Regions from separate parts of the Serratia sp. Ae19-1 genome, predicted to be linked through region 2. Evidence: predicted binding sites of a transcription regulator. Region 2 holds the regulator's gene; each other region holds the start of a gene.
What was found. The regulator CRP, encoded in region 2, controls carbon source genes, mostly activating them, when cyclic AMP is high. The targets are predictions, from matches to a motif close to ATGTGANNNNNNTCACAT.
Positions count from the first base shown of each region.

Region 1: the regulator CRP is predicted to act here: its motif matches at 2,362-2,379, upstream of aaeR (HTH-type transcriptional activator AaeR).
Region 3: the regulator CRP is predicted to act here: its motif matches at 2,896-2,913, upstream of AAIE04_RS20885 (YfcZ/YiiS family protein).

Region 1 covers NZ_JBCHWD010000002.1:141,001-146,023, reverse strand. The annotation lists gene uriH (uridine-preferring nucleoside hydrolase UriH) at 1-618, opposite strand, end outside; gene AAIE04_RS06180 (zinc ribbon domain-containing protein) at 826-1,101, shown strand; gene AAIE04_RS06175 (hypothetical protein) at 1,098-1,442, shown strand; gene aaeR (HTH-type transcriptional activator AaeR) at 1,433-2,344, opposite strand; gene aaeX (p-hydroxybenzoic acid efflux pump operon protein AaeX) at 2,659-2,862, shown strand; gene aaeA (p-hydroxybenzoic acid efflux pump subunit AaeA) at 2,870-3,805, shown strand; gene aaeB (p-hydroxybenzoic acid efflux pump subunit AaeB) at 3,805-5,023, shown strand, end outside.
Region 2 covers NZ_JBCHWD010000002.1:950,859-955,881, forward strand. The annotation lists gene argD (bifunctional acetylornithine/succinyldiaminopimelate transaminase) at 1-559, shown strand, start outside; gene AAIE04_RS09760 (YccS/YhfK family putative transporter) at 600-2,678, opposite strand; gene crp (cAMP-activated global transcriptional regulator CRP) at 2,728-3,360, opposite strand; gene AAIE04_RS09770 (OsmC family protein) at 3,743-4,150, shown strand; gene AAIE04_RS09775 (phosphoribulokinase) at 4,189-5,023, opposite strand, start outside.
Region 3 covers NZ_JBCHWD010000008.1:126,253-131,275, forward strand. The annotation lists gene fadJ (fatty acid oxidation complex subunit alpha FadJ) at 1-958, opposite strand, end outside; gene fadI (acetyl-CoA C-acyltransferase FadI) at 958-2,268, opposite strand; gene AAIE04_RS20885 (YfcZ/YiiS family protein) at 2,464-2,760, opposite strand; gene fadL (long-chain fatty acid transporter FadL) at 3,166-4,506, shown strand; gene mlaA (phospholipid-binding lipoprotein MlaA) at 4,620-5,023, opposite strand, start outside.

The DNA.
Region 1 (5,023 bases), 810 kb from region 2:
GGCGATGCGTTCGCAGACTGCCGGCGTGGCCAGCGCCTGGTGGGTGAGATCCAGCCCGACCATGGTCAGCGGCCATTTTTCGTTAAACACGATGTGCGCCGCTTCGGGGTCGATTTTGATATTGAATTCCGCCACCGCGCTCCAGTTGCCCACATGATAGCCGCCTCCCATCAACACCACTTCCTTGACCCGTTCGGCGATGCGCGGCTCTTTGCGCACCGCCATGGCGATATTGGTCAGGCCGCCGGTCGGCACCAGCGTCACGCTACCGGGCGGATGAGCCATCACCGTATCGATGATCAGATCTACCGCATGGCGCGCATCCAACTGCAGGTGGGGCTCCGGCAATACCGGGCCATCGAGGCCGGAATCGCCGTGAATGTCAGGCGCCACTTCGATATTGCGCACCAGCGGGCGCGGGCAGCCGGCGGCGAAAGGCACGCCGGTGATATTGGCGATGCGCGCCACCGCCAGGGCGTTGCGCGTTACTTTATCCAGCGTTTGGTTGCCCACCACGGTGGTGACCGCCAGCAGGTCGATCTGCGGATTGCCCCAGGCCAGCAGCAGGGCGATAGCGTCGTCATGCCCCGGGTCACAGTCCAGTATGATTTTTTTCATGGTTATTCCTGATACAGGGAGAGGTTCCCGCAGCATAACGCAGTGCGGCGAGGTGGGGGAATGCCGATGCGGATTTTGTTAACCACATCAAAGCCTTGCCGATAATTCGATGTAATGAAACGTAAATCCTGCTCGCCGGGCTTTACCCTGGAGTTTACTCCAGGGTTTACAGTGAGGTTCAGCGTTAATGCACAGAGGAGAGGCGTGATGAGCTTACTGAAAAGGTTGTTGGGGCAAGGCGGTGTTAACGGCGGTCATCAGCGCGCGGGTCACCGCGGCGGGCATCATGGCAACCGCTATAGCCAGTATGGCGATCAGGGGCCACAGTGTCCGGAATGCCAGGCGGTGAATAAATCGGGCGCGCGTTACTGTCACCGTTGCGGCCAGCCGTTTGCCGCGGTGAGCGCCACCTGCGGGCAGTGCGCCGCGCCGCTGCCGCCGGGCAGCCGCTTTTGCCCGCAGTGCGGCGGCGGCGTACCGTGAACCGGGGCGGCTGGACGCTCGCGCTGTTGCTCGGCGCGATGGTGCTGTGGACGCTGCTGGCCTGGGGCGTTGCCGGTATGCTGGCCTGGCTCCCGGCGTTGGCGGAGGCGGCCGGCGACGCATCCCTGCCGGTAAACGGCGCGCTGAGCCTGGTGCCGCAGACGATGCTGGACGCCTGGCTGCCGTGGCTGAAACAGCTGGGCAGCGGGCTGGCGAGCTATTTTCCTCTGTTGCTGACCTGGGCGGGTTACGCCGTTTGGCTGCTGTGGGGCCTCGGCATGTTGGCGCTGATGCTGCTGGGCGCGCTGGCGCGCCGCTATTTGAGCGCCGCTCAGCGATAGCCCTGATAGACCGCCGCTACGCGCTCGAAATAGTCGGTTAAATAGTTGATGCACACCTGCACCTTCAGCGGCAGTTTGTCCTTTTCGGTATAGAGCGCGTAGATCGGCCGCGGATCCGAATGGTAGCTTTTGAACAGGATCTCGATCTCGCCGCGTTTGATCTCTTCGATCACCCACATCAGCGGGGCGTAGGCGATGCCGGCGCCGTTTTTCAACCAGCGAATCATGGTGGAGGAGTCGTTGGTCACGAAACGCCCCTGCGGCGAAATGCGCGTGGTGATGCCTTCCGGCGACATCAGTTCAAATTCGCTGTCAGGCCGCACGCTGTATTCCAGCCAGGAGAAGTTAACCATGTCGCTCGGTTTCTGCGGCGTGCCGTGCTGGCTCAGGTAGCTTTTGGCGGCGCACACCACCATCGGCATCTGCCCCAGGCGGCGAGAGAACAGGCTGGAATCCTGCAGCGCCCCGGTGCGGATCACCAGATCCAGCCCGTCGGCGATCAGATCCGGCGCCGGTATGCCGGTCACCAGGTTGACCGTCAGGCCCGGGTACTCTTTCATCATTTCGGCGGTCATGTTCGCCAGCACGTTTTGCGCCATGGTGGAGGAGCTGCCGATGCGCAGCGTGCCGGCGGGCGTATTGTTAAACGCATACAGCTGCTCATGCACTTCACTGACTTCCTGCAGCATGCGCCGGCAGCCCTGATAGTAGATTTTGCCGGCTTCGGTCAGGCCGATGCTGCGCGTGCTGCGGTTCAGCAGCTTGACCTGCAGCTCATTTTCCAGTTTCGAGACGGTTTGGCTGATCGATGAAACGCTCATGTCGAGTTGGCGCGCGGCCGCGGTAAACGACCCGAACTCAACCACTTTGGCGAATACCGACATCCGTTTTAATCTTTCCATTATTCACTCTGGCTTAAAAGTGATTTAGATCACAGATTGTTGATGCCTTGATAGTAAGCAGGCTAATATAACGTGGTCGGGTGAATAGACCTTACCAACGTGCGAGAGCGAGCGGCCCTGCAATCCTGCCGCTCCTCCGGCACCCTCGCAATCCCTGTCGTGGATGTCTGCCCCAAAGTTTAACCTTTTTTCGGGTTCGTGACCTGGACAAGCTGTCCGGTCAAGATTTGTGGCGCGCGCACGCTAAAATGTAAAGAGAATGTGAATGGCAAGGCCCGTCGTCCCCCGGCGCAGTGAACAATAAGGAAAAAGTGATGAGTTTGCTTCCGGTTATGGTCATCTTCGGACTGTCGTTTCCGCCGGTGTTTTTCGAGCTGTTGGTGTCGCTGGCGCTGTTTTTTCTCCTGCGCCGCCTGCTGCAGCCGACGGGGATTTACGATTTTGTCTGGCATCCGGCGCTGTTTAACACCGCGCTGTATTGCTGCCTGTTTTATTTGATTTCATGTCTTTTTGTTTGAGGTCGCTGTGAAAAATTTTTCGATAAAAATAACCCGGATCGCGATCACTTTGATTCTTGTGCTGCTGGGGATCGTTGCGGTGTTCAAGGCCTGGGTGTTTTACACCGAGTCGCCGTGGACGCGCGACGCCAAGTTCACCGCCGACGTGGTGGCGATCGCCCCGGACGTCAGCGGCCTGCTGACCGACGTGCCGGTGGTGGACAACCAACTGGTGAAAAAAGGGCAGGTGCTGTTCGTGGTCGATCGGCCGCGCTATGAGCAGGCCCTGGCAGAAGCCGGCGCCGACGTCGCCTACTATCAGACGCTGGCGGCGGAAAAACGGCGTGAGGCCGGCCGCCGCGTGAAGCTGGGCGTGCAGGCGATGTCGCAGGAAGAGATCGACCAGTCGAACAACTCGCTGCAGACCGTGCAGCACCAGCTGGCGAAGGCCGTAGCGGCGCGCGAGCTGGCGCAGCTGGATCTGGAACGCACCACGGTGCGCGCCCCGGCCGATGGCTGGATCACCAACCTCAACGTACACGCCGGTGAATACATCACTCGCGGCTCGGTGGCGGTGGCGTTAGTGAAGAAAGACTCCTTCTACATCCTGGCTTACCTGGAAGAAACCAAGCTGAGCGGCCTGAATAAGGGCGACCGCGCGGAGATCACCCCGCTGGGCAGCAACCGCATCATGCACGGCACCGTCGACAGTGTGGCGGCGGCGGTAAACAACAGCAGCAGCACGGTCAACAGCAAAGGGTTGGCGTCGATCGACAGCAACCTGGAGTGGGTGCGCCTGGCGCAGCGCGTGCCGGTGAAGATCCTGCTGGACGCCAAGGATCAGCAACATCCGTACCCGGCCGGCACTACCGCGACCGTGGTGATCGTCGGCAAGAACGACCGCAATGCCGACAGCGGCTCGCCTTTTGTGCGCCTGATGCACCGGCTGCGTGAGTTCGGCTGATGAACAGCCCAACCTTCATCCGGCTGAGATTTGCCTTCAAACTCAGCTTCGCGATTGTGTTTGCGCTGTTCGTCGGCTTCCACCTCAATCTGGAAACCCCGCGGTGGTCGGCGATGACCGCCGCCATCGTCGCCGCCGGCCCGGCCTTTGCCGCCGGCGGTGAACCCTTCTCCGGCGCCATCCGCCATCGTGGCTGGCTGCGCATCATCGGCACCTTTATCGGCTGCTTCGTCGGCCTGATCATTATCATCACCACCGCCCGCGCGCCGGTGGTAATGCTGCTGCTGTGCTGCATCTGGGCCGGGTTCTGCACCTGGATTTCTTCGCTGATCAAGGTGGAAAATTCTTACGCCTGGGGGTTGGCCGGTTATACCGCGCTGATCATCATCGTCACCGTCGCGACCAGCGAAGCCCATCTGTTGGAAGCGCCGCAGTTCGCTATTGAGCGTTGCAGCGAGATCGTGCTGGGGATCGTCAGTGCCGTGCTGGCGGATCTGCTGTTTTCGCCGCGCTCGATCAAGCAGGACATCGATCGGGCGGTCGATCAACTGCTGGTGGATCAATACCGCCTGCTGCAGATGTGCATCAGCAACGCCGATAAAGAGGACATCGACCGCGCCTGGAGCAACCTGGTGAAGAGCACCACGGCGCTGGACGGCATGCGCAACAACCTGATGATGGAGTCCTCGCGCTGGCAGAAGGTCAATCGCCGGGTAAAAGCGTTGCATACCCTGTCGCTGACGCTGATCACTCAGGCCTGCGAAACCTATCTGATCCTGCTGAATCACCCGGACGCGTTGCAAGCGAGCCTGCGGGAGCAGCTGATGGTGCCGGCGGAAAACCCGCCGGAGATCCACAAACGCATGAAGCTGCTGCGCCAGGTGCTGACCACCCATCGCTCCGATGAAACGCTGCCGACCATCACCGGCTGGGTCGGCGCGGCGACGCGCTACCTGCTGCTGTCGAAGGGCGTGCATACCAACGGCAGCATCAGCGCGGTGGAAGAGGACGTGTTGAGCAAAGAAACCGTGGTCAAACCGACCTCGGCGGAAGGGCACCACGCGATGATCAACGGCCTGCGCACCTTCGTGGCGACGGCCTTCGGCAGCCTGCTGTGGCTGTGGACCGGTTGGACATCCGGCAGCGGTTTTATGGTGATCATCGCGGTGATCACTTCGCTGGCGATGCGCACCCCGGCGCCACGCATGGTGGCGATGG
Region 2 (5,023 bases):
GCTGCTGGTGTTCGACGAAGTGCAGAGCGGCATGGGGCGCAGCGGCAAGCTGTTCGCCTATATGCATTATGGCGTGACGCCGGACATTCTCACCACCGCCAAGGCGCTGGGCGGCGGTTTCCCGGTCAGCGCCATGCTGACCACCGAAGAGATCGCGTCGGTGATGCAGGTGGGCACTCACGGCACTACCTACGGCGGCAACCCGCTGGCCTGCGCGGTGGCGGAGGCGGCGCTGGATGTGATCAATACGCCGGAGGTGTTGAGCGGCATTGAGCAGCGCCATGCGCTGTATGTGCAGGCTTTGCAGAATATCGGCGATAAATACGGTATTTTCACCGCCATTCGCGGTATGGGGTTGCTGATTGGCGCTGAGCTGACGCCGCATTATCACGGCAGAGCGCGTGACTTCCTCACCGCCGCCGCTGCGCGTGGGCTGATGATCCTCAACGCCGGGCCGAACGTGATTCGTTTTGCGCCGTCGCTGGTGGTGGAGCTGCAGGATATCGAAGCCGGCATGGCGCTGTTCGAGCTGGCGGTGCAGGACGTGATCAACGCCTGAAGCCCGTGCGGCGATTAACGGGGCGCGGCATGCCGCGCCCTTATTGATCGCGCAGTTTGCGTTTGAGCCAGATGCCGTGGTGCGGGCGCTGGCGCCAGGCCAGCGACGAAATGGTATGCATCACGCTCAGGTGCGACAGGATGCGCCGCAGATGGCGCTCCATCTCGGTGACGGGCATGTCCGGATGCAGGTCCGGCGGCTGCATGATGCCGCTGTTGTCGCTGCTCGGGCCATCGTATTCCAGCCGCTGCTGGCAGCTTTGCAGCGCGATTTCACAGGTTTGCAGATACTCTTCCGCCAGCTTCGGCGTCAGCATGTAGTGCTCGCGCGCCAGAATGGTCATGGCGTTCAGGTGCTCGACGATGAACTGGCTGTGAGTGACCCACAGCCGCATGTCAGCCAGATAGTTCGAGGCGAATCCCGGTTCCTGCATCGCCTGATTGAGCGCGGTGAACAGCGCATTGTGCGCCTGGTTGACCTGCATGCGGGCGTAGGCCAGCGAGGCGGCGTCCGGCTCGGGTTGCTTCAGCATCAGCCGCAGCGCGGCCTGATCGTTCTCCAGCGCCTGATGGGCATTTTTGCGCAGCAGCCCGCTTTGCCACTGCGGCCACAGCCAAATGGTGCCGCCGAACGCCAGCACGCAGCCGATCAGCGTATCGATCAGGCGCGGCACCAGAAAATGCGAGCCGTTCAGCGCCAGCAGCTGCAGGGTGTAAACCGCCGTGACCGTAAAGCCGATCACCGACAGCCCGTAGTTCTTGCGCGAAACCAGGTAGGCCAGCAGGGTGATCACCAGCATGATGCTCAGCGTTTCCCCTTCCGGTAACTGCAGCTGCAGCAGACCCGCCGCCAGCAACAGGCCGGCGATCGTGCCCAGCGCACGGTGCTGAATGCGCACCCGGGTGGCGTTATAGCCGTTTTGACTCACCAGCATGATGGTGAGCAGGATCCAGTAAGGCTTCGGCAGGTTGAATACCGCCCCCAGGCTGCTGCCGACCGCCAGCGTTACCCCCAGCCGCGCGGCATTGCGCAGGGCGGTGGATTTGAACGACAGGTAGCTGGCCAACGCCGGCCAAAACGGCAGGCGGTGCTGGCTGGGCATCAAATCGCGGCGGTACAGCGGGTGCTGGGTGCGCAGCAGGCGGGCGATGCGGCTGAAATGGTAGTAGCAAAACTGGCCGACCGGGTTGTCGGGATGCTGCGCCGCCATTTTTTCCAGCGCTGCCAGCTCGTGCGTCATGGAAAAGCGCTTCGAATGTTGATGGTAGAGAATATCGTGCGCCACCACGCGCAGCCGGCCGGCGATCACCTGGGCGTTGCGGCGAATGATTGCTTCGGCCTGGCTCTGCTCCATCAGCTTCTGCACTTCTTCCGGCAGATGCAGGCTGACGGTGATGTGCTCCTGCAGGTCCATCGCCACCTGAAAGGCGCGCTGCAGGCGCTTTTGATCGAGGTTGTTGGCGTGCGGCAGGAAATTAAGCTGTTGGTACAGTAGGCTGATCAGATCCATCACCTTTTGCTGGCGCACCAGCAGCGGCGGCAGCGCGGTTTGCGGGTCGGTGTGTTGGGTCAGCAGCGAATACTTGGCTTCGAAGTAGTCCGCCAGTTCCAGATAAAGCTGGCTCAACGTCTCGCGCATTGGCTGCTCTTTCCACAGTTTGAACCAGAACCAGGTGAATAAGCCGTACCAGGCGGTGCCGATGACGTACAACAACGGCGCCTGCCAGATTGGTACCGTGCCGGCCATGCTGAGAGCGAAGATGGCGGCCACCAGCGCCGCCGGCAACAGCCGGGCGTGCAGCGGGCTGATTTCGCCAGTGACGCCGAGCAACAGCGCCAGACCCAGCATCAGTGCCGGCAGCGGCAGATGCCACAGCAGGGCCTGTTGCAGCAGCAGGCTGCTGAGGGCGAACAGCGCACCGCCGACGATCAGCCGTTTAAAGAAGCGCTTATGCGGCGTGTCGAGACCGGCGATATTGCAGCAGGCGGGCACCAGAGAGAACATCAGGCCGAGCTGCAGTTGGCCGATCAGCAGGCCGAACAGCACCGGCAAGCACAACACCAGCGTTTGTCGCAGTGCGTAATTGACTTCCGGGTGGTAGATCAGACGACGCCACATGGCAGCGAGCAGATAAAAAACGGCGCAGATTGCGCCGTTTTTTCAGGGATTAACGGGTGCCGTAGACGACAATGGTTTTGCCGTGGGCGGAAATCAGATTTTGGTCTTCCAGCATTTTCAGAATACGGCCAACGGTTTCGCGCGAGCAGCCGACGATCTGGCCGATTTCCTGACGGGTGATTTTGATCTGCATGCCGTCCGGGTGAGTCATGGCGTCGGGTTGCTTCGCCAGATTCAGCAAGGTTTGCGCGATGCGGCCGGTAACGTCCAGGAAGGCGAGGTTGCCCACTTTTTCGGAAGTGACCTGCAGGCGGCTCGCCATTTGGGCGGACAGACGCATCAGGATGTCCGGGTTCACCTGGATCAGCTGGCGGAATTTCTTGTAGGAAATTTCGGCCACTTCACAGGCGGTTTTCGCGCGAACCCAGGCGCTGCGCTCCTGGCCCTCTTCGAACAATCCGAGCTCGCCGATGAAATCCCCCTGGTTGAGGTAGGACAAGATCATCTCTTTACCTTCTTCATCCTTGATCAGCACCGCGACGGAGCCTTTCACGATGTAGTAAAGCGTTTCGGCCTTTTCACCTTGGTGAATCAGCGTACTCTTCGATGGATATTTGTGGATATGGCAATGAGACAGGAACCATTCGAGAGTAGGGTCTGTTTGCGGTTTGCCGAGAACCATTCGCTGTTATCCTCTGTTGTTATCGCTGCCTTGTGTCACAGGGGTCAGAGTTCCCTGTAAAACCCGCCTGTAGCCGCTGTTATGAGCGAGGGCTACCGGCAAGTTTTGAGGCGTGTCATAAAAATACGCTGTCGCTCTAGCATATTAACTTGCCGTAAGCGCTGCAAGCTACATTCTGTTAACATACCGGTAAAGGAGCCTTTCTCTGGGCGTTTCCCTGAAATGCAGTGTCCCGGAAAGATTTATTGCGGCTCTGTTTGTAGCACAGAGTAAGGCGGGTGTCTCGTGTTGTCTCGCTTCAGCATGATTAGCATCAGGTTACGTTGCCTGTTTCTATGCGAAAGCGTACTCTGATTTTAAGAAATCAACCGGAGTGACCAGAATGCAGGCAAGAGTTAAATGGGTGGAAGGGTTAACGTTTTTGGGTGAATCGGCCTCCGGCCATCAGGTACTGATGGACGGCAACGCCGGCGATAAAGCGCCCAGCCCGATGGAGATGGTGCTGATGTCGGTAGGCGGCTGCAGCGCGATCGACGTGGTGTCCATCCTGCAAAAAGGGCGCAATGACGTGCGCGATTGCGAGGTGAAGCTGACCTCCGAGCGCCGCGAAGAAGCCCCGCGGCTGTTCACCCATATCAACCTGCACTTCATCGTCACCGGTCAGGATCTGACCGACAAGATCGTAGAGCGTGCGGTGAACCTGTCGGCGGAGAAATACTGCTCGGTGGCGCTGATGCTCAACAAAGCCGCTACGGTGACCCACAGCTTCGAGATCCGCCAGCCGGCGTAATCGAGACGGAGCGCGGCCAGCCGCCGCGCTCAACGCGCTTATTCGATCTTCTTGCCTTCCAGCAGCCGCTGCACCAGCGGCGCCATGATCAGCTCCATCGCCAACCCCATCTTGCCGCCCGGCACCACCAGCGTATTGATGTGCGAAATAAACGATCCTTGCAGCATCGCCAGCAAATAGGGGAAGTCTATCTGATCCAGCCCGCGGAAGTGGATCACCACGAAGCTTTCATCCAGTGACGGAATGGCCTTGGCGGCGAACGGGTTGGAGGTGTCCACCGTCGGCACGCGCTGGAAGTTGATGTGGGTGCGCGAGAACTGCGGCGTGATGTAGTTGATGTAGTCTTCCATCGAACGCACCACCGAATCCATTACCGCTTCGCGGGAGTGGCCGCGCTCGCCGGTATCGCGGATCAGCTTCTGGATCCATTCCAGGTTGACGATCGGCACCACGCCGACCAGCAGATCGACATGTTTGGCCACGTCATGGTGCTCGGTGACCACGCCGCCGTGCAGCCCCTCGTAGAACAGCACGTCGGTCGGCGCCGGCAGCGGCTCCCACGGGGTGAAGGTGCCCGGCACCTGATTGTATGGCACCGCTTCGTCGTAGGTGTGCAGGTACTTGCGCGAACGGCCGGTGCCGTTCTTGCCGTAGTCGATAAAGCTTTGCTGCAGCAGGCCGAAGTCGTTGGCCTCGGGGCCGAAATAGCTGATGTGTCTGCCCAGATCGCGCGCCTTGCGGATCGCCGCGTCCATCTCCGGCCGGGTATAGCGGTGGAAACTGTCGCCCTCCAGCTCGGCGGCGCGAATGTTGAGCTGCTGGAAGATTTTGCGGAACGCCACGCTGGTGGTGGTGGTGCCGGCGCCGCTGGAA
Region 3 (5,023 bases), on a different contig from region 2:
GATGCAGGGTGTGCGGCCTGGCATTGCCGCCCCGTTCTTTTTTCAGCGCGGTGGAAGCGAAGAACAGGCTGCGCAGCGCCGCCGACTGCGGCGTCATAGCCAATTCGCCGAAGGCGCGCGCTTCGGCCTCATAGCCGCTGGCGCTGCCGTGATCCAGCCCGGTGCGCACCACCTGAATGATGCGCTCCGCCGCCGGGTAGTTGCCATGCGTTTTCGCCAACGTTTTCTTGCGCACTATGCTGAACAGCAGGTTTCTGCCCAGCGGGCCGTTGAGCAGGCGATCCTGCCACGGCAGCTCGCGCTGATGCTTCCAGCCCTGCTTCACCCGCTCGATAGCGGTCTGCAACAAAATCGACGGCGGCACGGCGTCGTCCACCAGCCCCATGCGCAGCGCCTGGCGGGCGCGAATGTGCTTGCCGGTCAGGATCATATCCAGCGCCTTGGCGGCGCCGATCAGACGCGGCAGACGTTGAGTGCCGCCGGAGCCCGGCAGCAGACCCAGCTGCACTTCCGGCAGACCGAGCGCGGTTTTGTCATCCAGCGAACAGACGCGGCCGTGGCAGGCCAGCGCCAGCTCCAGGCCGCCGCCCAGGCAGGCGCCGTGAATGGCCGCCACCACCGGCACTGGAAAAGCGGCGATCTGCGCCAGCGTGCTCTGCCCTTTTTTGGCCAGCGTCTCCGCCTCTTTGGCGCTGGCGCAGGCGGCGATCATAGTGATGTCGGCGCCGGCGATAAACGAGTCCGGCTTGCCGGAAACGATCACCAGCCCTTCCAGCGCGGTATGCTGCTGCGCCCGGATCAGCACGTCGTTGACCTGTTCGACGAACTCGGCCTTGAGCGTATTGACCTTGTCACCCGGCACGTCGATGGTGATCACGCCGATGTTGTCGGGGCGAATCGTCAGCTGAAAAGCCGACGGCGTGGCGCGCTGTTCGTGCAATGCGTTCTCGAAGCTCATTATTCCACCTCCACGATCATCGCGGCCCCTAACCCGCCGGCGGCGCAGGCGGTGGTCAGGCCCAGCCCGCCGCCACGGCGTTTCAGCTCATGCAGCGTCTGGGTGATCATCCGTGCGCCGGTGGCGGCGAACGGGTGGCCATAGGCGATAGAACCGCCCAACACGTTGAATTTGTCCATGTCCACCTCACCGATCGCCTGGCTGCGGCCAAGCTTCTCGCGAGCGAACGCTTCGCTGGCGAACATCTTCAGGTTAGCCAGCGTTTGCGCGGCGAAGGCTTCATGCATGTCGATGAGCGTCAGATCCGCCAGACCGATGCCGGCGCGATCCAGCGCCAGCGGCGTGGCGTAGGAGGGCCCCAGCAGCATGTCTTCCCACACGTCGATGGCGGCGAAGGCGAAACTGCGCAAATAGCCCAGCGGCTGCAGCCCCAGCTCTTTGGCGCGCGATTCGCTCATCATCAATACCGCCGCCGCGCCGTCGGTCAGCGGCGTACTGTTGGCCGCGGTGACGCTGCCATGCTTGCGATCGAACGCCGGCTTCAGCTTGGCGTAGGAAGCCAGGCTGGAGTCTTTGCGGATGTTGTTGTCTTCAGAAAGCTGCGCGCGGTAAGGCGGCACGTAGGCGGTCATCACCTCGTCGCGCAGCCAGCCCTCTCGCCAGGCCTTGGCCGCCAGCTCGTGGGAACGGTGCGCCAGCGCATCCTGCGCTTCACGGGTGATGCCGTGGCTTTTCGCCATCTGTTCGGCGGTATCGCCCATGCGCAGGCCAGTGGAATACTCCGCCACCGCTGGCGGCACCGGCATCAGATCGCGGAATTTAAGCCGGCTGAACAGCTTGAGGCGCTGCGACAGCGTGCGCGCCTTGTTGACGTCCACCAACGTGCGCGCCAGCGCTTTGCTGACGCCGATCGGCAAGACGGAAGAAGAGTCGGCCCCGCCGGCGATGCCGACGCTGATGCTGCCGGCCATGATGCTCTCCGCCACGTTGGCGATCGCCTGGAAACTGGTGGCGCAGGCGCGCGACACGCTGTAGGCGTCGGTGTGGACGCTCATGCCGGTGCCGAGCACGATTTCACGCGCGATGTTCGGCGCCTCGGGCATTTGTACCACCTGGCCGAACACCAGTTGCTCGATAAGCTGCGGATCGATACCGCTGCGCGCCAACAGCTCACTCACCGCCGTTTTCCCTAAATCCACCGCCGGAATGCCGTGATAGGCGGTCGCCTGTTTGGCAAAAGGGGTACGCAGTCCATTCACAATCGCAATGCGGTCACCATGACGGGTCACCAACGGCAGTGCCTTACTCATAAATGCTCCTGAAGAAAATAACGTCAGCGCAATGGGCAGAAAGAGGTCTGACCTGATGAGGTCATTGTTAACCAAACGGTTACATTTGGCAAACCGGCAGAGATCAAAACTGCGAGCAGGCGCACTTTCTACAGGAGGGGATACGGGAAAGGAAATCCCCGGCGCGCAACAGGCGGCGCCGGGGGTAAAGCGGGATTAACGCAGACCGAGCTGGAAGATCAGGGTTTCCGCCTGGCAGGCGAAGGTGAAATCGGCCTCCAACTGCACGCCGCCGTCAACCGGTTTAATGCTACTGCTGATGTCACAAGGGTCGGATTCGACCGCGCGCGCCTTTTCGCTCAGGGCCGCCAACATCGCCTCCGCATCTTGTTGATTGCTGAACACTTGGCTGTAGGATGCGGTGCAATCGGTATTATCCATCACGGTGCCGACATCCACACAGCAGCAGGCTGCGGTTTCCTGGGCGCTGCATTTATTAATTGCATCTGACATGATTGGTTCTCCTCAAGGGCCTCTGTTATCAGCCCAAATTGCCGTTTTACTCACCGGCACAAAGCCACAAAATTCTGCGGGTATTTTACTCCTCCGCGCAGGCAATCACTAGCACTTACTTTTACTGGGTGTTTTAAGTGATGGAAATCACAAATAAAAATGAGCGTCTGCTAAGGAATAGTAAGAATTTTGTTATTTACCGCTGGCTTTTTGTTAAGCGGATCTCTTTTTTGATATCAGGTTAGAAATATTTCAAAAACAAACTTGCAACATCTTCACAGGTCAGACCTATACTTCAGCCACTGGTCTGATTTGTCTGAACGATAACGGACCCTACAATCCCGCGCTCCTTGTTACTTCGTGTAACAATAGTTTAAATAATAAACACATAATGAGGTTTTGGTCATGAGCCAGAAAAACCTATTGACTAAATCAGCTCTCGCAGCTGCAGTGGCAATTATTTCTTCAAACGTGTCTGCCGCAGGATTCCAGCTGAACGAGTTCTCAGCAGCTGGTTTAGGACGTTCGTATTCTGGCGAAGGCGCCATGGCGGATACGGCGGCCTCCGCGAGCCGCAACCCGGCATTGTTGATGATGTATACCCGCCCGGAACTCTCCATCGGCGCGGTCTTCATCGATCCAGACGTAGACATCACCGGCAAATCTCCTTCCGGCGCCAGCCTGGATGCGAAAAACATCGCGCCAACCGCCTGGGTGCCGAACCTGCATTACGTTCACCCGATTAACGATCAGTTCGCCGTAGGCGGCTCTGTCACCAGCAACTACGGCCTGGCGACCGAATTCAACGACGGCTACACCGCGGGCGCTTACGGCGGTAAAACCGATCTGGAAACCCTGAACCTGAACCTGAGCGGCGCTTACCGCCTGGATCAACATTTCAGCTTCGGCCTGGGCTTTGATGCCGTCTACGCCAGAGCCAAACTGGAACGCTACGCTGGTGAATTGCCGAAGCTGCTTGCCGGTCAAGGCCTGCAAACCGGTAAATTAACGCCTCAGCAAGCCGGGATGATTGCTCAAATCCCTGGCGACACCCAGATTTCTCACCTGAAAGGCGATAAATGGGGCTTCGGCTGGAACGCCGGCCTGCTGTACGAAGTGGATGAAAACAACCGTTACGGCTTCACCTATCGCTCTGAAGTGAAAATCAAGTTCGACGGTGACTACAAGAGCAGCCTGCCGGCACAGTACAACCCAATTACCCAGGCGCTGGGCGTGGGCTTACCGTGGGGCACCAGCGGCAGCACCATCCCAGGTTCTCTGGATCTGAACCTGCCGGAAATGTGGGAACTGTCCGGTTACAACAAAGTGGCACCGCAGTGGGCCATCCACTACAGCCTGGCCTACACCAGCTGGAGTCAGTTCCAGGAGCTGAGAGCCACCGGCAGCAACGGTCAAACGCTGTTCCAGAAGCATGAAGGCTTCCGCGACGCTTACCGCATCGCGCTGGGTACCACTTACTTCTACGACGACAACTGGACCTTCCGCGGCGGCGTTGCCTTCGATGACAGCCCGGTGCCGGCACAGAACCGTTCCATCTCCATTCCGGATCAGGACCGCTTCTGGGTCAGTGCAGGTACCTCTTATGCGTTCAACAAAGACGCTTCGGTTGACGTCGGCGTGTCCTACATGCACGGCCAGAAAGTCACCATCAACGAAGGCCCTTACACCTTCAACTCTGTGGGCAAGGCCTGGCTGTACGGCGCCAACTTCAACTACCGCTTCTAATCTCGCTTGAGAAAGATGCCAAAGCGCCCCACGGGGCGCTTTTTCTTTGCCTGCCGCTCGTGGCATAAAAAAACCCGCCTGATGGCGGGTTTTCTTTGGCATAAGGCCAGAGATTACTGCGAGTCGATCTCGTCCAACTCGCCCTGAATCGCCTTGGCGTTCGGGTTCTCTTCCGGCTTGAGCGAACCGCCGTTGGCGATGAAATCGTGGCGCTGGAAGTAAGCCTCGCGCACCATGACATAAGGATCGGAGGAGTTGCGCAGCAGGCCGTCGGAATCCAGCAGTTGGGCGCGAGTTTCGATACCCTCGACCACCCATTTGCCCGCCGACATCCAGAAGGTCAGGTAGCTCAGCATCGGATACAGCGTATCCGCAAAATCACCGCCGTCTTCACGCAGCGTGAAGCTGCCGTAGCCAGGCAACATCACATACGGACCGTAACCCACATCGTAATGGCCCAAGGTGCTGCCGAAACGGTTCGGCTCTTCGCGCGCCAGTTTCGGGTTGGCCATGCCGG